One region of the Rhizobium bangladeshense genome, then DNA from elsewhere that is predicted to be linked to it. Evidence: riboswitches for the same ligand, from Rfam matches in the RefSeq annotation. Region 1 holds a riboswitch; the other holds the start of a gene.
The links. Region 1 has a riboswitch for S-adenosylmethionine ahead of J2J98_RS02535 (O-succinylhomoserine sulfhydrylase). Riboswitches for the same ligand answer to the same signal wherever they lie in the genome.

Region 1 (11,505 bases):
TCAAGGAAGTGCTCGACGTCTATACGACGCGCGCCGCCGACAAGGCGACCGCCATCCGCGAACGCGATAACGAGATCGACGCGATGTACACGTCGCTGTTCCGCGAGCTGCTGACCTACATGATGGAAGATCCGCGCAACATCACGAGCTGCACGCATCTGCTCTTCTGCGCCAAGAACATCGAGCGCATCGGCGACCACGCCACCAACATCGCCGAGACTATCTACTACATGGCAACGGGCGCCCAGCCGGAAGGCGATCGCCCCAAGGATGACAGCGCCAACACTGTCGGCGCCGCGACGGAATAATCGTCACGAACCAGCGGACCGGGCCAGCCGCCCGGACCAACCACTTGCGTGCGCGCCCGTTCGGGGCGCGCAAAGAGGTCGCAGCCAATTTCTGAAGATGCGCAGGACGCCTGCTTAATCGCCCCGGTTTAAGGCTTTTGCGCGAGGAGACGGACACGCATGATCCCGAGAGTCGCAGTTGTTGAAGACGAGGAAGCCCTGAGCGTACTTCTTCGCTATAACCTGGAAGCGGAAGGCTTCGAGGTCGATACCATCCTGCGCGGCGACGAGGCCGAAATCAGGCTTCAGGAGCGCACGCCCGACCTTCTGATCCTCGACTGGATGCTGCCCGGCGTCTCCGGCATCGAACTCTGCCGGCGCCTGCGCATGCGGCCGGAAACCGAGCGGCTGCCGATCATCATGCTGACGGCGCGCGGCGAGGAGAGCGAGCGCGTGCGCGGGCTGTCCACCGGCGCCGACGATTACGTCGTGAAGCCGTTCTCGACCCCCGAACTCGTCGCCCGCGTCAAGGCGATGCTGCGCCGTGCCCGCCCTGAAGTGCTGTCGTCGGTGCTGAAATGCGGCGATATCGAGCTCGATCGCGAAACCCATCGCGTCCACCGCAAGAGCCGCGAGGTCCGCCTCGGACCGACCGAATTCCGCCTGCTGGAATTCCTGATGTCGTCGCCAGGCCGGGTCTTTTCCCGCTCGCAGCTGCTCGACGGCGTCTGGGGCCACGACATCTATGTCGACGAACGCACCGTCGACGTCCATGTCGGCCGCCTGCGCAAGGCGCTGAATTTCTCCAACATGCAGGACGTCATCCGCACCGTCCGCGGCGCCGGTTACTCGATGGAGGCCTGAGGTTGAGGAGAGTGCATGTGGCCGGCGCTCCCGCCCGTGCAGCGGTTCCCAGGCCCTTCATCGCACCGGCGCTGGGTATGAGCCAGCACGGCCTCACCTCGGTCATCCAGGCACCACCTCTCCTCCGTCATCCCAGGGCTTGACCCTGGGATCCATGCGGCTGGCGCTGCGGGAGGAACGATGGCATTCAGCTGCAGGGAAGTTATCGAAGCCGAGTGCCTGTTGTGGATCCCAGGGTCAAGCCCTGAGATGACGGAGTGTGGGTTGGCGTTCTAGCCTAACGCCCGCTGATGCAGCTTGTGAAGCGGCGCTTTTGCCGCAAATTCATCGCGCCTGCGAGGGCTGTGCGTCTCGGCGCCACCTCTCCATCGCGCCTGCAGAGCCAACCTGTCCAGGCACCATCTCCCCTCCGTCATCCCAGGGCTTGACCCTGGGATCCATGCGGCTGGCACTGTGAGAAGCGCGATAGCATCGAACTGCAGGGAAACAATTGAAGTGGTGTGCTTGGTTGCGGATCCCAGGGTCAAGCCCTGGGATGACGGAAAGTGTGGTCGGCTTTGCTGCCAAACACAAAGGTCGCTTCCCCACTCCGATCATAAAAAACGGGCCACTCGGCCCGTTTTTTTGTCCGTGGATGCAGCCCGCTCAACTTGCCCGTGCAGCCGCCCGGCGCCGTTCGTTGACCGGCTGGTAGGCAAGCTTCTGATGATAGCCGCAATAGGGTGAGTTGTCCGGGGACTCGCAGCCGCAGAAATGGAAGTCTTCCTTCAGCGGATCGCCGACCGGCCACTTGCAGGTGCGTTCAGTCAGCTCCGTCAGGCCAAGGCGGCGGGAAATCGGCACGACTACGTTGCCGGCCGGCACATATTCCATCTCCTCGACCGCATCGACCTCGATCTCTTCCTTCAGCATCGTTGCGCCCTGCTGGCGGGTAACGGTGCGGGTGGTGATCCGGGAGGCGTAGTTCGGCGCACGCGGCGCTGAAGTCTGGCGCTTCGGCGTGCGCGCCGCTGTGGCTGTGCCGCCGGCCTTGGCACGGCCGGGAAGGCTCAGCCGGTGCACCTTGCCGATGACGGCATTTCGGCTGACCCCGCCAAGCTGCGCCGCGATCTGGCTGGCACTCAGTCCTTCCGACCAAAGCTTCTTGAGTTTCTCGACCCGCTCGTCTGTCCAGTTCATGCCCTGTCTCCACCTTTTGCGTTGGTGATGGCAGAATCCCTCACCGTTGTCCCGGAAGCCTCCGAAACAAGAAACGCCTGATCAATTTTGGTGACTAGTTCCGCCGCATGCAGTCTAGTAATTGAACTTTAACCTAGTGTGAGGCTGACTCCGTGACAAGAGTCGCGGGAATCCGGATGAATCGAATTTCAAGTTTTCCCCAACTTGCTGCCTCCGCGTGTCATTTCTGCAATAATGCCTGTTGAAGGCCGGAAACGCCCCTGTACTAGCTTGCTGCATGCGCTAAGGCCGCAGTTTTGTTGACATTGCAGCGCGAAAAGGAAATAGTACCGCTTGCCGCCGAAAGGCGGCATTTTTAATTTGTCGGGCTTGGTGTCTTTAGCCGGAGTCCGGGCATGACAACATTGGGAGACCCGCGCCATGGCTGAAGCCGCGCCGCTTTATGACACCTATTCTCGCGCCCCGCTGCGGTTCGAGCGAGGCGAGGGCGTATGGCTGATCACCGAAGGCGGCGAGCGTTATCTCGATTTCGGCGCCGGCGTCGCCGTGACATCGGTCGGCCACAGCAATCCGCACGTTGTCGCAGCGCTGAAGGAGCAGGCCGATAAGGTCTGGCACCTCTCCAATATCTATGAGATCCCCGGCCAGGAGCGCCTCGCCAAGCGCCTGACCGACGCAACCTTTGCCGACAAGGTGTTCTTCACCAATTCGGGCGCGGAGGCGCTCGAATGCGCCGTCAAGACGGCGCGCCGCTATCAGTTCTCCAAGGGCCACCCCGAGCGCTTCCATATCATCACCTTCGAAGGCGCCTTCCACGGCCGCACGCTCGCGACGATCGCCGCCGGCGGCCAGGAGAAATATCTCGAAGGCTTCGGCCCTAAGGCGCCGGGTTTCGATCAGGTGCCCTTTGGCGACATCGATGCCGTCCGCGCCGCCGTTACCGATGCGACGGCAGCAATCCTGATCGAACCGGTGCAGGGCGAGGGCGGTGTGCGTCCTGCAACCAACGAGTTCATGAAGGCGCTTCGCCAGATCTGCGACGAAAAGGGCCTGCTGTTGATCCTCGACGAGGTGCAGACGGGCGTCGGCCGCACCGGCAAGCTCTTCGCCCATGAATGGTCCGGCATCACACCCGACATCATGGCCGTTGCCAAGGGCATCGGCGGCGGTTTCCCGCTCGGAGCCTGCCTTGCCACCGCGGAGGCCGCTTCCGGAATGAAGGCCGGCACGCATGGTTCGACCTATGGCGGCAATCCGCTTGCCATGGCCGTTGGCAGCGCCGTGCTCGATATCATTCTCGCGGATGGTTTCCTTGAGCATGTGCGCGACGTGGCGCTCGTCTTCCGTCAGGGGCTTGCCTCGCTCAAGGATCGTTATCCCGACGTGATCGAGGATATCAGAGGCGAGGGGCTTCTGCTCGGCGTCAAGGCTGCGGTTTCCTCCGCCGAACTGCTGCAGGCGATCCGCGCCGCGCACCTGCTCGGCGTGCCGGCGGGCGACAACGTCATCCGCCTTCTTCCTCCGCTCGTCGTCACTGCCGAGGAAGCCCGCGAAGGGCTCGCGCGCCTCGAGCGCGCCGCCGAGAGCATCCGCGCCTCCAAGGTCAAGAAGACGGCTTGAAAGGATCGCCGCCTTCGGGCGCACGACAGGTAAGAACATGGCTCCCAAACATTTCCTAGATCTTTCGGCGGTCACATCAGCCGACCTCAGAACCATCATGAACGACGCGCTCGCCCGCAAGCAGGCCTTCAAGGCCGGCAAAGACGACAAGCCGCTCGCCGGCAAGATGCTGGCGATGATCTTCGAGAAACCGTCGACGCGCACCCGCGTCTCCTTCGACGTCGGCATGCGTCAGCTCGGCGGCGAAACACTCTTCCTTTCGGGCACCGAAATGCAGCTCGGCCGCGCCGAGACGATCGGGGACACCGCCAAGGTGCTGTCGCGTTATGTCGATGCAATCATGATCCGCACGACCGAGCATTCGCGCCTGCTGGAGCTTGCCGAGCACGCGACCGTGCCTGTCATCAATGCGCTGACGGATGATACCCATCCTTGCCAGATCATGGCCGATATCATGACCTACGAGGAGCACCGCGGCCCGATCAAGGGCAAGACCATCGCCTGGACCGGCGACGGCAACAATGTGCTGCATTCGCTGGTCGAAGGCGCCGCGCGCTTCGGCTACCGCATGAACATGGCCGTGCCCCTTGGTTCGGAGCCCAAGGATCACTATCTGAACTGGGCCCGCAATGAGGGCGCCGAAATCATGCTCTGCCATGATGCCGACCGTGCGGTCGCCGGCGCCGATTGCGTGGTGACCGATACCTGGGTCTCCATGAATCAGGAACATCGGGCCCGGGGTCACAACGTCTTCCAGCCTTATCAGGTCAATGCGGCCTTGATGGCCAAGGCCGGCAATGATGCATTGTTCATGCATTGCCTGCCCGCTCATCGCGGTGAGGAAGTGACGGACGAGGTGATCGACGGCCCGCAATCCGTGGTCTTCGATGAGGCGGAAAACCGTCTTCATGCGCAGAAGTCGATTCTTGCTTGGTGCCTGGGCGCGATCTGAACCATAATCGGAAGCCTGTAAGTCACGGACTTGCGGCCGCGCGAGCGAAGGGCACGCTGACCCTTTGCTTGAGAACTAGGAGTGAATGCCATGGCAGAAGCTGCAGCCGCCCTCGGCCAGTTCGATTTCGCCGGCGATGATCATGTCGTCCCCTTTCAGGTGGAGGGTCTGGATGTGCGCGGTCGCGCCGTCCAGCTCGGGCCCATGCTCGATGCCATTCTCGAGCGCCATCACTATCCCGCGCCCGTCGCCCGGCTGCTTGCCGAAGTGGTCGTGCTGACGGTGCTGCTCGGCACCTCGCTGAAGTTCGACGGCAAGTTCACTGTGCAGACCAAGGGCGACGGCCCGGTCGATCTCCTCGTCGCCGATTTCTCGACGCCTGACAACGTCCGTGCTTATGCCCGTTTTGACCGGTCGCTGCTCGACAAGGCCGTCGCATCAGGCGAGACCGAGCCGGAGCAGTTGCTCGGCAAGGGCGTGCTCGCCTTCACCATCGATCAAGGCAAGTTCGCTCAACCCTATCAGGGCATCGTCGCGCTCGATGGCACCTCGCTCGAAGAGATTGCCGGTGTCTATTTCCGCCAGTCGGAGCAGATCCCGACGCGCGTGCGCCTGGCTGCGGCCGAACTCTTGGACCGTGACGACGCCGGCAAGCCGCGCCATCGCTGGCGCGCCGGCGGTCTCGTCGCCCAGTTCCTGCCGGAGGCGCCGGAGCGCATGCGCCACCCCGATCTCCACGGCGGTGACGGCGACAACGGCGACCGCCCCCATGGCGAGGACGACGCCTGGGTCGAAGCGCGTTCGCTTGTCGAGACCATCGACGCCGATGAGTTGACGGATCCGCAGGTCGGCACAGAACGGCTCTTGTTCCGCCTGTTCCACGAGCGCGGCGTGCGCGTCTACGAACCGCGCGCCGTCTTCGACCGCTGCAGCTGTTCGCGGGAAAAGATCGGTAACGTGCTGAAGGGCTTCACCGCCGAGGAGATCGAGGCCAGCCAGGAAAATGGCGAAATCGCCGTGACCTGCGAATTCTGCTCGACCACCTATCGCTTCCAGGCGGCCGAGCTTCAGCCGGCGGAATAACATCGGTCGCGCGCAGCGCGCGAAAAAAATGGCATTGCAGCGGCACCGTGGCTCGACTTTCGGTAGTTACTGTGCACCTATTCCCCAACTGGTACTTTGGGGTGGGCCTTATGCGCTTTTTATATTTCGTACTCGCATTAACGGCTGCGATGCCACGAATTGGCTTGGCTGACGAGACAAACCAATGGAAAGAGATCGGCGATTGGAGCGTGGCTGTCGATCCGACCTTAGACAATGGCTGTTTTGTTCTGACTTCCTTTGATGACGACACCATTTTTCGTCTTGGTTTCAATCTCCGGAAAAAGGACAACCCTTTTTACATCATGCTCGGAAATCCAAACTGGAAATCCCTGGAGAAAGGGAAGCGCTATCCCCTCGAACTCTCGTTAGGCGAGTATAAATGGACGGCTGATGCGACAGGTCTGGATCTCCCTGGCTTCAAATCATTATGGATTGATTCCAAGGATCCTGACTTGATTGCGGAGTTTGCGGGTAAACTGAGTTTCCGCGCCAGCTTTAGAGGAAAGCAGATTGTAGCCCTCGGTCTGAAAGATTCCGCCAGGGCAGCGGATGAGTTGCTCGCCTGCCAAAAGGCGGTAAACGATGCGGTCGCAAAACAGCCAGCACCGCCGCAATCTAAAGATCCGTTCGAAGCAAAGCCAGGTACTCAGGCCTCGGATCCTTTCGATCTTTAGTAGATTGATAATTGGGCAAGCCTGGGATCCACGGCTGTGCGACCAGATCGATCTTGCATCCCCCAGGTATTGGTCGGCGCCGGCACGCGGATGAAGGGGCAAGGCTCCGCAATCTGGGTCGCACGTCCACCAGAACGTTCTGCTACTTTGCAGTGATGAGTAGCATTTTCTACGCTACGCGTTCAATTAAGCACGCGTAGCAGACCCGGCGAATCCAGCGAGAAGGCGGGGATGTCGACGTCGAACAGCTCGCCTTCATCCGTTTCCATCTGGTAATGGCCGAACATCAGCCCTGACGGCGTGTCGAGCGGGCAGCCGGAAGAATATTCATAGGTGTCGCCCGGGCTGAGCCGCGGCTGTTCGCCGACGACCCCCGGACCGGTCACCTCGTCCACCTGTCCGTTCTGGTCGGTGATGTTCCAGTAGCGGTTGACCAGGCGGACAGCGACGCCGGAATTGTTGCTGATAACAATCCGGTAACCCCAGACATAGCGATCGTCTTCCGGATCGGATTGCTCCTCCAGATAGAACGGTTCGACCACGACTTCGATATCTCTTGTGAGGGCGCGATACATGCCTTGCACCTTAGTCAAGATATGTTACCCGTATCTTATAAGAAGGGCCTGCCCGTCAAGAAACGGAACGTTGATCAGCGGTCAAATGCTCATGATCGAATGGTTTTCGATCGTTAAGCCTAATTGCCAGCGTTAATTTTACTTCGCAACGCCGGCGCGGGTGAACTTGTTCCCGCAGATGGGCGGCCGGATTTGCATGAAGCCCGGCCGCCATTGTCGTCGGTCAGCCCGAGACCTTGGCGAGTGCCCGCGCGAAATCCTCGATCAGGTCTTCCGTGTCCTCGATGCCGGCCGAAAGGCGCACTGTGCCCGGAGAAATGCCGAGTTCGGCACGCGCTTCTTCCGTCAGGTTCTTGTGCGTCGTCGTCGCCGGATGGGTGATCAGGCTCTTGCTGTCGCCGAGATTGTTGGAAATCTTGATGATCTCGAGCGCATTCTGCAGGGCGAAGGCAGCTTCCTTGCCGCCTTTCAGCTCGAAGGCAACAAGCGTCGAGCCGCCGGTCATCTGACTGGCGATGATGTCGGCCTGCGGGTGATCCTCGCGCCCGGGATAGATCACCTTGGCAATCTTGTTTTGGTCGGCCAGGAAGTCGGCGATCCTTGCTGCATTCTCAGTCTGCTGTTTCACCCGCAGCGGCAGCGTCTCGATGCCCTTCAGAAGTGTCCAGGCATTGAATGGCGACATGGCCGGGCCTGTGTGGCGGAAGTAGTCGTGCAGGTTCTCGTCGATCCACGCCTTGTCGGCGAGCACCACGCCGCCCAGGCACCGGCCCTGGCCGTCGATATGCTTGGTGGCGGAATAGACGACGATATGGGCGCCGAGTTCGAGCGGCTTTTGGAAGAGCGGCGTTGCGAAGACGTTGTCGACCACCACCTTGGCGCCGATCTGATTGGCGAGTCTGGCGACGCCTGATATGTCGATCACCTCGAGCGTCGGGTTGGTCGGGCTTTCCAGGAAGAACACCTTGGTGTTCGGCCGGATGGCCTTCTCCCAGTTGGCGAGATCGCGGCCGTCGACCAGCGTGCATTCGATCCCGTATTTCGGTGCCAGCGTTTCCACCACCCAGCGGCAGGAGCCGAACAGAGCGCGGGCGGCGACGATATGGTCGCCCGCCTTGACCTGGCAGAGGACGGCGGCGGTGACGGCCGCCATGCCGGAAGCGGTGGCGCGGGCGTCTTCGGCGCCTTCCAATGCGCACATGCGCTTTTCGAACATGTCGTTGGTCGGGCTGCCGTAGCGGGCGTAGATGAAGCCGTCCGTTTCGCCCTTGAAGCGGGCTTCGGCCGCTTCCGACGTCTCATAGACGAAACCCTGCGTGAGATAGATTGCCTCGGACGTTTCGCCATATTGCGAACGCAGCGTGCCGCCATGGACGAGTTGGGTTGCCGGGCGCCAGGTCTTGCTCATGCCATCACCTTCACATAACAAAAAAACCGGCCGCAAAAGCAGACCGGTTTCATAACCCGGTCTTTTTAGCCACTTGTTTAACGTGGCTGCAAGCCGACCGGCCAAATCACCACGGGATAATTCTGCAATACTGCTGTTAGCTGCTTGCGTCAATTCCCCGAGTTTGGTTTTGTCGGCGCAAAAGATGGATGGGGCATGATGGCTCGCGACACTGGAATTCTGGCGGACCGCGCGATTTCGGCGCTGTTTGAAACGGGGCGTCTTATCTCCGAGCGGGAGCTGGACCGCGATCAGATCCAGCCGGCAAGCCTCGACCTTCGCTTGGGCGCAAAGGCCTTTCGAGTGCGCGCCTCGTTCATGCCCGGCCCCTCGCATCTGGTGTCGGACAAGCTCGACCGGCTGAGCCTGCACGTGATCGACCTTTCCCAGGGCGCGGTGCTCGAAACCGGCTGTGTCTATATCGTGCCATTGATGGAGAGCCTGGCGCTGCCGGCCGACATGTCGGCCTCGGCGAATCCGAAGAGCTCGACCGGAAGGCTCGACATCTTCACCCGCGTCATCACCGACTACGCCCAGGAATTCGACAAGATACCGTCAGGTTATTCCGGGCCGCTCTATCTGGAAATCAGCCCGCGCACCTTCCCGATCGTCGTGCGCCGCGGCTCGCGCCTCTCGCAGATCCGATTCCGCGTCGGCCAGTCCGTGCTCGGGGAGCCGGAACTTCTGAAGCTGCATGAAAGCGAGACGCTCGTCGCTAGCAAGCAGCCGAACGTCTCCGGCGGCGGCATCGCGCTTTCGATCGATCTCTCCGGCGACAAGGACGGCCTGATCGGCTATCGCGGCAAACACCACACCGCCGTCGTCGATGTCGACGAAAAGGACCAGCACGACATCTTCGATTTCTGGGAGCCGCTTTACAGCCGCGGTCGCAACGAACTGATCCTCGATCCCGACGAATTCTATATCCTCGTCTCGCGTGAGGCCGTGCATGTGCCGCCGGATTATGCCGCCGAGATGACCCCCTTCGATCCGCTGGTCGGCGAATTCCGCGTCCATTATGCCGGCTTCTTCGATCCGGGCTTCGGCCACGCGCCGGCCGGCGGTCGCGGCAGCCGCGCCGTCCTGGAAGTGCGCAGCCACGAAGTGCCCTTCATCCTCGAAGACGGCCAGATCGTCGGCCGCCTCGTCTACGAGCACATGCAGGAAAAACCCACCAGCCTCTACGGCTCCGGTCTCGGCTCCAACTACCAGGCCCAGGGCCTCAAGCTCTCGAAGCACTTCCGCATCTGACGCCTGCCGGAGGGTCGCGACTTGACAGCGGCCCCCATCTGTTGGAAATCTCAGCGCATCGCGGGTGTAGCTCAATGGTAGAGCAGCAGCTTCCCAAGCTGAATACGAGGGTTCGATTCCCTTCACCCGCTCCAATTTCCCAGTGATGCGATTAAAACCTAATCCCCGAAAAACCGTATCGGTTTGTATTGCCGATGCGCGATGATCAGGCTCCGGTCGGGCTGGATGATGTAGGTTTCCTCCACCTCCCGGCCATACTGGTCGATGAAATTATGCGGGAAGCTGGAGCCGGGCGGGGATTTGGTGAGCTTGCTGCGCGGCTGGCCATTATAGGTGATGCTGCCCGGGATCGGTTCAAGACCCGGTCCACTGTAGCTGACGGTGTTGCATCCCGCGAGAACAAGAGTGCCGATGAGGCCGATGATTGCCGGTTTCATGTCTATCCCTTCCGGTGCGCCGAACGCCGCGATCTTACTCCCGATCGGAACAGGCGCAGCAGATGAAACGGCGCCTCGGCCATCACTCCTTCGGGAAGTGGCGCCTGGAACGTCGCGCGATACTTTCAACCGGCTCAGAATTCCGTCCAGTCGCCATCCTTGCTTATCGGCGTGCTGCTGTTGGGGCCGAAGGCGCTGACGAGCTGTTGACCGAGCGCGCGGGCCGGGGAGGCGGCGGGGCGCACCGTTCCTTCCTTGGCGATGCGGATCGGGGCTGCCCTGACTGCCGGGCGCGCTGCCGCGCGAGGTGCCGCGGCCGGCGGCCGGACGGACGCGATCGGTGCAGCGGCGGCAAAACCGCCTGTGCCGGTCAGCCGGAATTGGCCGAGCAGCGTGTTGAGCGCTGCCGCTTCGCTGGCGAGGCTGTGGCTGGCGGCGGTGGATTGCTCGACCATCGCCGCATTCTGCTGCGTGCCCTGGTCCATGGTGTTGACGGCGGTGTTGATCTCCTGCAGCCCGATCGACTGCTCCCGGGAGGCTTCGGCGATCGCGTGGACGTGCTGGTTGATCTCCTGCACCTCGGTGACGATCGCATCGAGCGCCTTGCCGGTCTCGCCGACCAGCGTGACGCCGGTTTGCACATGCGAGCCGGAATTGGTGATCAGCGACTTGATCTCCTTGGCGGCATTGGCCGAGCGCTGGGCGAGTTCGCGCACTTCCTGGGCTACGACCGCAAAACCTTTGCCGGCCTCGCCGGCGCGCGCGGCTTCCACACCGGCATTCAAGGCCAGCAGGTTGGTCTGGAAGGCAATATCGTCGATGACGCCGATGATATTGGAAATTTCGCCGGAGGACCTTTCGATCTCCTGCATGGCGGATACGGCCTTGCGGACGATCTCGCCGGATTTTTCGGCGCCGAGGCGTGTGCGGGTGACGAGCTGGCTCGCCTCCGCGGCGCGCTTGGCCGCGTCGCGCACCGTCGTGGTAATCTCTTCCAGCGCCGCTGCGGTTTCTTCGACGGAGGCCGACTGCTGTTCCGTTCGCCGGGAAAGCTCATCTGCGGAAGAACGGATCTCGTTGGCGCCGGCGCCGATGGCCCGCGCATTGGCGCCGAC
Region 2 (11,505 bases), 630 kb from region 1:
AACCGAACAATTCGCTGCTGTCTGTGGCAAGCACGATGCTCGTCGTCGTGAGCGCGATCAGGAGCGCGCCGGCATAATCGATCTTCGGGCGTCGATTCGGCTTGCGGTAGGGCAGCATGAAAGCAAGGCCGGCCAGTACGATGAAACCGATCGGCACGTTGACGAGGAAGATCGAGCGCCAGCCGAAGAGGTCGCTCATCGTCCCTCCGAGCACCGGGCCGATCGCGCCCGAAGCCATCAGCACGAGGCTGGAGTAGCTTTGATAGCGCGCCCGCTCACGCGGCTCGAACAGATCGGCGTTGACGGCAAAGATCGATACCATGATCCCGCCACCACCGAGACCCTGCAGCACACGCGCGGCGATCAGCGTGTTCATCGAGACGGCGAGGCCACAGACCGCGGAGCCGGCGGTGAAGATTGCGATCGCGGTCATCATCACATACTTGCGGCCGAAAAGATCGCCGAGCTTGCCGTAGAGCGGCATGACGGCGCTGAGCGCCAGGAGGTAGGCCGAGCCGATCCAGCCGAAACGTTCGAGATGGCCGAACTCGCCAACGATTGTCGGCAGCGCCGTGGAGACGATCTGATTATCAAGTGTCGCCATGAACATGGCGGTCATCAGAAAGAAGAAGAGGATAAGCCGGCGACGGGGATCCGTCACGAGCGGCGCAGACGCGGGTTGCATGTCCATGAGGGCGTATTTCCGGTTCGACCCGCTTTATGTGCTATCAGCATGTAATTGTCAATGGCATATGAATGACCTCGACATATTCAATTTTGACGCCCGCTCTGTTATGATTCCGTCATGAACGAGACCCTGACGAAGATTCTGTTCAACCGCCGGGCCGAGCCGGACGACGAGAACCTGCCTCGCATTGGCCGGAGCATGGCGCGCATGCGTCTGATGACCGGGCGGCGGCTTATCGGCAGGCTGGCGATCCAGAGTGCCGCGCCGGGCCTTGAACTTTCCCATCTCGACGTGCTCGACGCCGTGCGGCGGGCTGAGCCAGTCGGCGAGGTCACCGTCGGCATGATCGCCGAGATGCTGCGCATCGACCCGTCGCGCGCCAGCCGGGTGGTGGCCGAGATGGTCGGACGCAACGTGTTGCGCCGTGAGGCCTCCCAGGCGGATGCACGGCGGATCGTCGTGGTCATCACCGACGCCGGCCAGGCGCTGCTTGCCGAGATCCACGCGCAGAAAATGGCCATCATCTCCGAGATCGTCTCCGACTGGCCAGCGGCGGATGTCGAGCGCTTCGCGACGCTCTTCGAGCGCTTCATCACCGGTTACGAGGCGATATTCCTGTCGCGTGACAAGGATACGCCGGGCTGAGGTGGCGGCGCCGATCTGTCGGTGCCTCTTCCCCTCGCCCCCCCGTTTGCGCTAAGGGCAGTGCCCATGAGCCAATCCACCTTCACCATTCTGCTCGGCGGCGAACTCAGCCCGACGGAGCGCCTGCGCCGCGCCATCGGCGGCAGCCGCTTCATCGCGGCCGATGGCGGCATGCGGCATGCGATGGCGCTTGGTGTCATCCCTGAGCTCTGGGTCGGCGATTTCGATTCGACGCCCCCCGAGCTCGAAGGGGATTTTCTCGATGTGCCGAAACTGCCCTATCCCGCAGCGAAGGCGGCAACAGACGGCGAAATCGCCGTATCGGAAGCGGTCGCCCGGGGCGCGCGGCGGCTCATCCTGGCCGGCGCGCTCGCCGGCGAACGCTCCGACCACGCGCTTCAGCACCTGCTGTCGGCCGTTGGCCTTGCTGAAGAGGGTTTCGACGTGCTGCTGACCTCTGGCAAGGAAGAGGCTGTGCCGCTGCTTGCCGGCACGATCGAGTTGGACCTTCCCAAAGGCAGCCTGTTCTCAGTCTCCGGGTTCAGCGAGCTGAAGGGGCTTTCCATCGAGAATGCGCGTTATCAGCTCGCAGATTTCCAGCTGCCTTTCGGCTCGTCACGCACAATTTCCAACGTCGCGGAAGGCAAGGTTCGCTTTTCGCTCAAGAGCGGCCGGGCGATCGTGCTTGCCCGACCCTATGATCTTTCCGGAGTCTGATTTTTGGCCCCTCCCATTCTGAAACTCGACGATATCTTCCTGAGCTTTGGCGGCGCGCCGTTGCTGGCGGGTGCTTCCCTGCAGGTCGAGCCCGGCGACAAGATCTGTCTCGTCGGGCGCAACGGCTCGGGAAAATCGACGCTGTTGAAGATCGCCGCCGGTATGGTCGAGGCGCAGTCCGGCGAAGTCTTCCGCCATCCCTCCTCGACGGTGCGTTATCTCGAACAGGCACCGGATTTTGCCGGTTTCAGCACGGTACAGGCCTATGCCGAGGCTGGGTTGGGACCGGGCGACGACCCCTATCGCGTGGTCTATCTCCTGTCGCATCTCGGCCTCACCGGCGAGGAAGATCCGAACACCCTTTCCGGCGGCGAATCTCGCCGGGCCGCGCTTGCCCGCGTGCTGGCGCCAGAGCCCGACATTCTTCTGCTCGACGAGCCGACCAACCATCTCGACCTGCCGACCATCGAATGGCTGGAAGGCGAGCTGCAGAAAACTCGCAGCGCCCTCGTGCTGATTTCGCACGACCGTCGTTTCCTCGAAAAGGTTTCCACCGCGACCGTCTGGCTCGACCGCGGCACCTCGCGCCGGCTCGACAGGGGCTTTGCACATTTCGAAGCCTGGCGCGACCAGGTGCTGGAGGCCGAGGAGCTTGAGCAGCACAAGCTCGGCAAGGCAATTGAGCGCGAGGAACACTGGCTGCGCTACGGCGTCACTGCCCGGCGCAAACGCAACATGCGCCGTCTTGGCGAGCTGCAGACGATGCGTTCCCAATATCGCGGCCACAAAGGGCCGCAGGGCACGGTCCAGGCCGCCATTTCGGACGCCCAGGAATCCGGCAAGCTGGTGATCGAGGCCGAGAAGATCACCAAGAGCTTCGGCAGCCGGGCAATCGTCACGCCGTTCTCGATCCGCGTGCACCGCGGCGATTGCATCGGTCTCGTCGGGCCGAACGGCGCCGGCAAGACGACACTCCTGAGGATGCTGACCGGCCAGCTTTCGCCGGACAGCGGCACCATTAAGCTCGGCACCAATCTGGAGATCGCCACCCTCGACCAGAAGCGAGAGGACCTCGACCCCGAGGATACGCTCGCGAACTACCTGACGGAGGGGCGCGGCGAAAACCTGCTCGTCAACGGCGAGCAGCGCCATGTCACCGGCTACATGAAGGAATTCCTGTTCCAGCCGGAACAGGCGCGTACGCCGATCAAAAGCCTCTCCGGCGGCGAGCGCGCCCGGCTGATGCTGGCGCGCATCCTCGCCCGCCCGGCAAATCTCCTGATCCTCGACGAACCCACCAACGATCTCGACATCGAGACGCTCGATCTCTTGCAGGAAATTGTCGCCGGTTTTCCCGGCACCGTCATCCTCGTCAGCCACGATCGCGACTTCCTCGACCGCACCGTGACCTCGACGATCGCGCCCGCCGTGCCGGATGCGCCCGACGGTCGATGGATCGAATATGCCGGCGGCTACACGGATATGCTGGCACAGCGCAAAGGCGCGCTCGAAGAGCGCAGGAAGGCCGAGAAGGCGGCGGAGAAGCCGAAGACGCAGGAGACAGCAGCTTCCGGCGGAGGCTCGAAGAGTAAGCTCTCCTTCAAGCAGAAATTCGCGCTTGACAATCTGCCGAAGGAGATCGCCAAAGCCGAAGCCGAGATCGCCAAGCGCGAACTTGTCATGGCCGATGCCAATCTCTTCACGCGCGACCCCGCTGCCTTCAACCGGCTTGCAAGCGAGATGGAAAAGCTGCGCGCCAGCCTGACCAAGATGGAAGAGGAGTGGCTGGAGCTCGAAATGCTGCGGGAAGAGCTGGAAGGCTGAGATTTTCGCACTCAGCCGCTCGCGTCAATCGGTGCGGGCAGGGTCCAGCCGGACGACGCGGCGCTCTGAAGCGCCGGCGCTGGCGCTGGCGCCGGTCCTGGCGGCCTGCTGCTGCGGCTCCTCGGACCTCGAAGGCAGCGCCTGCAGATGCAGCACGCGCGGCTGCAGCGCCTCCAGATAGGTTTCAGAGCGGCCGATATAGATCATGCCGGTTTCGGGCATCGAAGCCAGCACTCGGCACATCGTCTCCTGCCATTCCGGCTCCATGCCCTCAAGCACTTCGTCGAAGATGATCCAGCGCGGGCGTACCAGCAGCAGGCGGGCGAAACCGATCGCCTTCTGTTCGTCGCCGTCGAGCAGCTTGTCCCAGCGGGCGCGGGTATCCAGCCGTGCGACGAGAGAGTGCAGGCCGGCCTTTTCGAGGGCCGCCTCGACGGCGGCCTTCTCATAGGCATCGGGACTTTCGGGGAAGGCCAGCGCCTCGCGCAGCGTGCCGCCGGGAACATAGGCGATCTGCGGAACGAACAGCATGTCGTCGACCGGCGGCAAGCCCATCGTGCCGCTGCCGCACGGCCAGAGCCCGGCCATGGCCTGGAACAGCAGCTTTCGGTTGACGCTATGATCGCCGTTGATCATGATTTTCTCGCCGGCCTTGATCACGACATCGGTTTCGCGCAGGCGAAAACCGCCGCATTCCTCGATGTCTTCGCCGATCTTGGCATTGATCACTACATCCTTCATCGTCAGCGTGTCGGATGCGGTGTTCTCATAGGCAATGCTGCCCTTCAGATCGAAGTCCTCGTCCATATCGAGCAATGCCTGGCGGAAGTCGGTAACGCGCATCAGCGTGGCACGCCATTCGGCGATCGGGCCGAAATTGGCGACATACCAGCGCAGCGCCGTATTGACCTGGTTGAAGGCGCCGACCGACATCATCAGCTGGCCGAGGGTGAGGCCGCCGGAGAAATATGCCGGGGCTGCAACGATGATCGGGATGACGATCACCAGCCAGCCGTAGCCGGCCGAAACCCAGGTGAGGTTGGTGTTGGCCATGGCAAGTCGCCTGACGACCCGCAGCACCGAACTGATGTCGGTGTTGATGCGCCGGCGCTCGTTCTCTTCGCCCCGCGCGACGGTGATGGCCGGCATGTTCTCATTGGCATGCATCAGCGTGAAACGGAGTTCGGCCTCTTTCGAGAACCGGTCGGCATTGAGCTTGACCAGCTTGCGGCCGACGACCTGGCTCAGCACTGAGGCGGAAGCGGCATAGAAAATCGCTGCCCAAACCATATAGCCCGGAATGGAAAAACTGTGGCCGCTGATGCGGAAGACGAAGCCGCTCGACAGCTCCCAAAGCACGCCGATGAAGCTCACCAGAAGAATGGTCGACTGTAAGAGGCCGAGGACCAGGCCAGTCGTGCTTTCAGCAAGATTGCGGGAATCCTCGTGCAGGCGCTGGTCCGGGTTGACGCCGATCAGGCCGCTGGAGGCGAGCCGCAGCGCCCGCTTGCGCTTCAGCCATTGGTCGACGAGATCGCGCGACAGGCCCTCACGCATATAGAGCGCCGTCATCTGGTTCAGCCAGGCCTGCAGCACGTTGAGCAGCAGCAGCGTGCCGGCGATCATCGCGAAGATTTCGAGTTGGTGGAAGAATTCGCCGAGATCCCGGCGCTCGAGCGAATCGTAGAAGGGGGCGTTCCACTCGTTGAGGATGACCTGGCCATAGGCCGTCGCCAGGATGACGAGGATCAGCACGGTGGCCAAAAACAGCACCTTGCCACGCACTTCAGAATTCCAGAATGCCGAGAACATTACTCCGAGGCGATATGTCAGGCTGAAATCGTAACCAACCCTGTCTTGCCTCCTGGCGCTCGGCCTCCCCTCGATCTTATCTGCCATCATGCTTTTCCAACAACGCCCATGCTGACATTATTAACATGGTGGCGTTAGCGGTCTATCAACAGATTCTATCAGTCATTAAACTGTGATGATGCTTGCGCGGGCCGCTCTCGCATGCATTCGGCAGTTGATTCGCGGCTCAACTGGGACTAATTAAGGCACTCCGTGGTGATTTGGCCGGCCGGCTTGCAGCCACGTTAAAAAAGTCGCTAAAGGGCCGCGTGCGGACCGGTAGCGATTTTTTGTCGCCGCCGGTTTTTTATTTTTGATCGAGTGACCTCAATGCCCATCAAGATCCCCGATACTCTGCCCGCCTTCGAAACCCTGGTTCAGGAAGGTGTGCGGGTGATGACCGAGACGATGGCGATCCGTCAGGATATAAGACCGTTGCAGATCGGCCTGCTCAACCTGATGCCCAACAAGATCAAGACAGAACTGCAGATGGCCCGCCTCGTCGGCGCTTCGCCGCTGCAGGTGGAGCTGTCGCTCATCCGCATCGGCGGGCACAAGGCGAAGAACACGTCCGAAGATCACCTGCTCGCCTTCTACCAGACCTGGGAAGAGGTAAAGCAGCGCAAGTTCGACGGTTTCATCATCACCGGGGCGCCAATCGAGCTTCTGCCCTATGAGGACGTTACCTATTGGGGAGAGATGCAGGAGATCTTCAATTGGACGGAGACCAACGTCCATTCGACGATGAACGTCTGCTGGGGCGCTATGGCGGCGATCTATCACTTCCACGGCGTTCCGAAATACGAGCTGAAGGAAAAGGCCTTCGGGGTCTACCGCCACCGGAACCTCAAACCTTCCTCCATCTATCTGAACGGCTTTTCCGACAACTTCGAGGTGCCGGTGTCCCGATGGACCGAGGTACGCCGCGAAGATATCGAAAAATCCGAAAGCCTGGAAATCCTGATGGAGTCCAGCGAGATGGGCGTATGCCTCGTGCACGAGAAGAGGGGCCGTCGGCTCTACATGTTCAACCACGTCGAATATGACTCCACCTCGCTTTCCGACGAGTATTTTCGCGATGTGGATGCCGGCGTGCCGATCAAGATGCCGCACAACTACTTCCCGCATAATGACCCATCGCTTGCGCCGCAGAACCGCTGGCGCAGCCATGCGCATCTGCTTTTCGGCAATTGGATCAACGAGATCTATCAGACGACACCCTACGATCTCGAAGAGATTGGTATGGATCTCTGAGCGTGCTGGCCGCATTTCACATCAAGGCCCGCAGCATTGCCGCTGCCGCATTTCTTTCTGGTCGTACCGGTTGCGGTTTGGAGCAAATGAAGGCAGGTTCCCGACCTACCCCCAGGAAAAGAACGGAACGGATGTCGATTATGTCGGAGAAGTTGGAGCGAGAAGTTTTCGGGCAGACGAAGGCGGGTGAAACCGTCTACCGCGCAGAGATTAAGGGCGGAGGGCTGACGGCCAGAATCATCACCTGGGGTGCGGTTATCCAGGATCTGCGCCTTGCGGGCCATGACGCGCCGCTGCAGCTCGGCTTTGAGGATTTCGACAGCTACCCCCTCTATTCGGCCTATTTCGGCGCGACACCCGGCCGCTGCGCCAACCGCGTCGGCGGCGGCAGGTTCACGCTCGATGGCAAGGACTACCAGCTCGAGCAAAACGAAAACGGCGTCACGCATCTGCATGGTGGCAGCGACAATATCGCCAAGCGCAACTGGACGATCGTCGAGCATGAAGTCGACCGCCTGATAATGAAGATCGTCGATCCTGACGGCCGCGCCGGCTATCCCGGCAATTGCACCATCCAGGCGACATTCCGGGTGCATGGCAATGGGGAACTGTCGATCACCTACGAATCGACCAGCGATCGGCCGACGCTCGCCAATGTCTGCCAGCACGCTTATTTCAATCTCGACGGACGCGAGGATGCGCTGGGCCACGACATCATGATCGCCGCCGATCACTATCTGCCGACCGACGAGAAGCAGGTGCCGACCGGCGAGATCCGGCCCGTCGACGGAACCGAATTCGATTTCCGCGAGATGGCCCCGATGAAACGTTTCGTCGGCAGCGAACAGGTGTTGTACGACCATAATTTCTGCCTGTCCCGCGAACGCACCGCCAAGCGGACCGTCGCGCTCGCCCGCAGCCTCTATTCCGGCGTGTCGCTGGAAGTGCGCAGCACCGAGCCGGGCGTGCAGTTCTATGCCGGCTTTAAGCTCAACACAGGGGCTCCCGGCCTCGACGGGCGTAAATACGGCCCGTTCGCCGGCTTCTGCCTGGAGACCCAGGTCTGGCCGGATGCGATCAACCACGAGGGCTTCCCGAATGCGGTGCTGCGTCCGGGCGAGGTGCTGCGCCAGGAGACGGATTATATCTTCACCAAGAGCTGAAAGAGGCGGGCGTCCACGGACGCGCGGCTGTCAAATTAGATCGTTGTGAACCCTCTCCGGCGGACCGGGGAGGGTTTTTTCATCTCCACCTTCGATTTACCCTTGCTCATTGGTTCTATATAGGTTCTATTGCCAACCCATGAATAGAACCAGTCTGATAGCGGAACTGAGCAGACGCGGCCTGCGCGACGACGCTCTGGCCGGCCCGCTCTACAAGCGGCTGGCTCAGGCGCTGACCAGTCTCATTCAGGAAGGATTGCTGAAGCCCGGCGCGGCGCTGCCGGGCGAGCGCGACCTTGCGGAGGCTCTCAAGCTCGGCCGCGTCACCGTACGCACCGCCTATCGCGACCTGATGGCGGCGGGCGCGCTGGAATCGCGCCATGGAAGCGGTACCTTCGTATCGGGCAAGGTGGAGCGCATGGAACAGTCGCTCTGGCGGCTTTCCTCCTTCTCCGCCGACATGCGCTCGCGCGGGCGTCTGCCGGCCGCACGAATATTGTCGCAGGAGGTCAACACGCCGTCGCCGGAAGAATCCTTCCTGCTTGGCCTCGGCGGCGACGAGCCGGTGCTGAGGCTCGACCGGCTGCGCCTCGCCGACGGGCTGCCGCTGGCGATCGAGCGCGCCGTGGTGCCGGTCAAATTTCTCGGGGAGAACGCCGGCGGCGAGGGATCGCTTTACGATGCGCTGGCGGCAAACGGCCATCGGCCGGTGCGCGCGCTGCAGCGTCTGACCGCCGTCACACTGGATGCGTCCTACGCTGCAATGCTGAACGTCAAAACAGGAGCGCCGGCGCTCCTGATCGAACGTGTCTCGCGGCTGGAAGACCAGCGTGTCGTCGAATACACCCGCTCGCATTATCGCGGCGATGCCTATGATTTCGTCGCCGAATTGAGAATTGGAGATGACCATGAGTGAGAACCAGTCGCTGATGCTGCAGGAAGCCGGCCAGTCACCGGAGGTGGTGGCCATGCTTCTCGAAAAGGAAAAGCCGGTCTTTGCCGAAATCGCCAGGCTGTTTTCGTCCTCCCGCCCGAGCGTGGTGACGACGGCGGCGCGCGGCTCCTCGGACCATGCCGCCACCTTCTTCAAATATCTCTTCGAGATCACCTGCGGTGTGCCGGTCGCATCGGTCGGCCCGTCGATTGCGTCCGTCTATGGCGCCGCCCTCAACCTGAAGGGCGGTGTGCATTTCACCGTCTCGCAGTCGGGTGCAAGTCCCGATATCGTCGCCCTGCAGGAGGCGGCCAAAAAGGGCGGCGCGGCGACGATCGCCATCGTCAACGTTACCGATAGCCCGCTTGCGAAACAGGCAGACATCGTCCTCGGTCTCAATGCCGGCGCGGAAAGAAGTGTTGCGGCAACGAAGTCCTTCATCGCCTCCGTCGCCGCGCTTTCCGGCGTGACGGCGGCAATCGGTAACGCGTCCGACCTGCAGACGGCACTCGGCAAGCTGCCGGAGGCGCTTTCGGCGACCGCCGGGATCGACACGGCGGCGGCCGAGGAGGTGCTGTTCAATGCGACCTCGCTCTACACGGCCGGCCGCGGCCCGGCCTTTGCGATCGCGCTCGAAGCAGCATTGAAGGCCAAGGAAACATCCGGCCTGCATGCCGAGGCCTTTTCGCTGGCGGAACTGATGCATGGCCCGATGCGCCTGGTGCAGCCGGGCTTTCCGATCGTCGCCTTCTCCCCTGACGACGCGGCCTTCGCCAATAACGGCCAGGCGCTGGAGCGCCTGCAGAAGCTCGGCGCCACCACGGTCGGTTTCTCCACGCAGCCGCTCTCCGGCATCAGTCTGCGTGTGCCGACGACGGGCAACGGCCTGATCGATCCGCTGGTGTCGCTGCTCGTCTATTACCGGCTGATCGAGTCGGTGACGCGCCGCAAGGGCTTCGACCCCGACCGGCCAGCGAATCTGCTCAAAGTGACGGAGACGGTCTGATGGGGCGCAAGATCTTCGTCGGCGCTCGCATCTTCGACGGTGAGCGCTTCCATGACGACAAGGTGCTCATCGTTGCCGACGGCCGCGTCGAAAGAATCGCCGCGGCAAATGACCGGCCTGATGGCGAGAAGGTTAAACTTGAGGGTGGCGTCCTGTCGGCCGGCTTCATTGATGCGCAGGTCAATGGCGGCGGCGGCCGGATGCTGAACGACGAGCCTTCCGCGACATCAATGGCTATTATCGCCGGCGGGCACAGGCCCTATGGCACGACATCGCTGTTGCCGACCTTGATTACCGATACATCGGAGGCGACCAATGCCGCCATCGAGGCGGCGAAGGAGGCTGTCAAGGAAAACCGCGGCGTCGCCGGACTGCATCTCGAAGGCCCGCATCTGGCGCCAGCCCGCAAAGGTGCTCATCTGGCCGAGCTGATGCGGCCGGTGGAGGATGGCGACGTCAAGGCATTTATTCGGTTACGTGAGGCAATCGGCACGCTGCTCGTCACGATTGCGGCCGAGCAAGTGACGGTCGCCCAGGTGCGCGAGCTTGCCGAAGCCGGCGTCATCGTCAGCCTTGGTCATTCCGATTGTTCGAGCGAGGCGGCGGAGGAGCGTTTCGATGCCGGAGCGCGTGGCGTCACCCACCTCTTCAACGCCATGAGCCAGATGGGGCACCGTGCTCCCGGGCTCGTCGGCGCAGCCATTGATCATCCCGCGACCTGGTGCGGCATCATTGCCGACGGCCATCACGTCGATCCGAAGGCACTGCGCACGGCCCTGCGCGCCAAGCGCGGCGAAGGCAAGCTGTTCTTCGTCACCGATGCCATGTCGCTTGTCGGCTCGCAGCAGGACTCGTTCACGCTGAATGGACGCACCGTCCGGCGCGAAAGGGGGGGATTCTGTTCGAAGCTCGTGCTTTCCGACGGGACGCTCGCGGGCTCCGACATCGACATGATTTCGGCAATCCGCTACGGCGTCACTTATCTCGATCTGACGCTCGCCGAAGCTTTGCGCATGGCGACCCTTTATCCCGCGCGTTTCCTGAGGCTTGCCGACCGCGGCCATCTCTCGCCGGGCGCGCGCGCCGATCTTGTCCATCTGACCGATGCCCTCACTGTTACATCCACCTGGCTTGCCGGCGAGGCCGCCTGAGATCAAGGAGACGTGGGATGACTGACATCACGGACGCCTATTTCTCCAATCTGATCGGCCGGCTTGAAGAGCTGAAGCAGACGCTTGCCGAGCCGATGGCCAGAGCAGCGGCGGTCATCCTCGATGCTGCCCGCGGCGACAAACGCGTCTATGTCTTCGGTACCGGCCATTCGCATATGCTGGCGGAAGAAGTGCACTATCGCGCCGGCGGGCTCGCCTTCACCGTGCCGGTGCTCGTCGGGTCGGCCATGCTGCACGAGGGGGCGGTGATC

Region 2: another riboswitch for S-adenosylmethionine. It lies ahead of metA (homoserine O-acetyltransferase MetA); the one in region 1 lies ahead of J2J98_RS02535 (O-succinylhomoserine sulfhydrylase).

The regions. Positions count from the first base shown of each region.
Region 1 covers NZ_CP071612.1:515,699-527,203, forward strand. The annotation lists gene phoU (phosphate signaling complex protein PhoU) at 1-308, shown strand, start outside; gene phoB (phosphate regulon transcriptional regulator PhoB) at 468-1,151, shown strand; gene J2J98_RS02505 (GcrA family cell cycle regulator) at 1,797-2,330, opposite strand; gene J2J98_RS02510 (aspartate aminotransferase family protein) at 2,751-3,950, shown strand; gene argF (ornithine carbamoyltransferase) at 3,988-4,902, shown strand; gene J2J98_RS02520 (Hsp33 family molecular chaperone) at 4,993-5,985, shown strand; gene J2J98_RS02525 (hypothetical protein) at 6,096-6,680, shown strand; gene apaG (Co2+/Mg2+ efflux protein ApaG) at 6,863-7,255, opposite strand; gene J2J98_RS02535 (O-succinylhomoserine sulfhydrylase) at 7,479-8,663, opposite strand; SAM riboswitch at 8,708-8,786, opposite strand; gene J2J98_RS02540 (2'-deoxycytidine 5'-triphosphate deaminase) at 8,859-9,953, shown strand; tRNA gene J2J98_RS02545 (tRNA-Gly) at 10,014-10,087, shown strand; gene J2J98_RS02550 (hypothetical protein) at 10,112-10,390, opposite strand; gene J2J98_RS02555 (methyl-accepting chemotaxis protein) at 10,525-11,505, opposite strand, start outside.
Region 2 covers NZ_CP071612.1:4,253,076-4,264,580, forward strand. The annotation lists gene J2J98_RS20490 (MDR family MFS transporter) at 1-691, opposite strand, end outside; gene J2J98_RS20495 (MarR family winged helix-turn-helix transcriptional regulator) at 806-1,333, shown strand; gene J2J98_RS20500 (thiamine diphosphokinase) at 1,400-2,050, shown strand; gene J2J98_RS20505 (ABC-F family ATP-binding cassette domain-containing protein) at 2,054-3,874, shown strand; gene J2J98_RS20510 (ABC transporter ATP-binding protein/permease) at 3,899-5,773, opposite strand; SAM riboswitch at 5,929-6,006, shown strand; gene metA (homoserine O-acetyltransferase MetA) at 6,056-6,979, shown strand; gene J2J98_RS20520 (aldose epimerase family protein) at 7,120-8,142, shown strand; gene J2J98_RS20525 (GntR family transcriptional regulator) at 8,282-9,058, shown strand; gene J2J98_RS20530 (SIS domain-containing protein) at 9,051-10,082, shown strand; gene nagA (N-acetylglucosamine-6-phosphate deacetylase) at 10,082-11,233, shown strand; gene J2J98_RS20540 (SIS domain-containing protein) at 11,251-11,505, shown strand, end outside.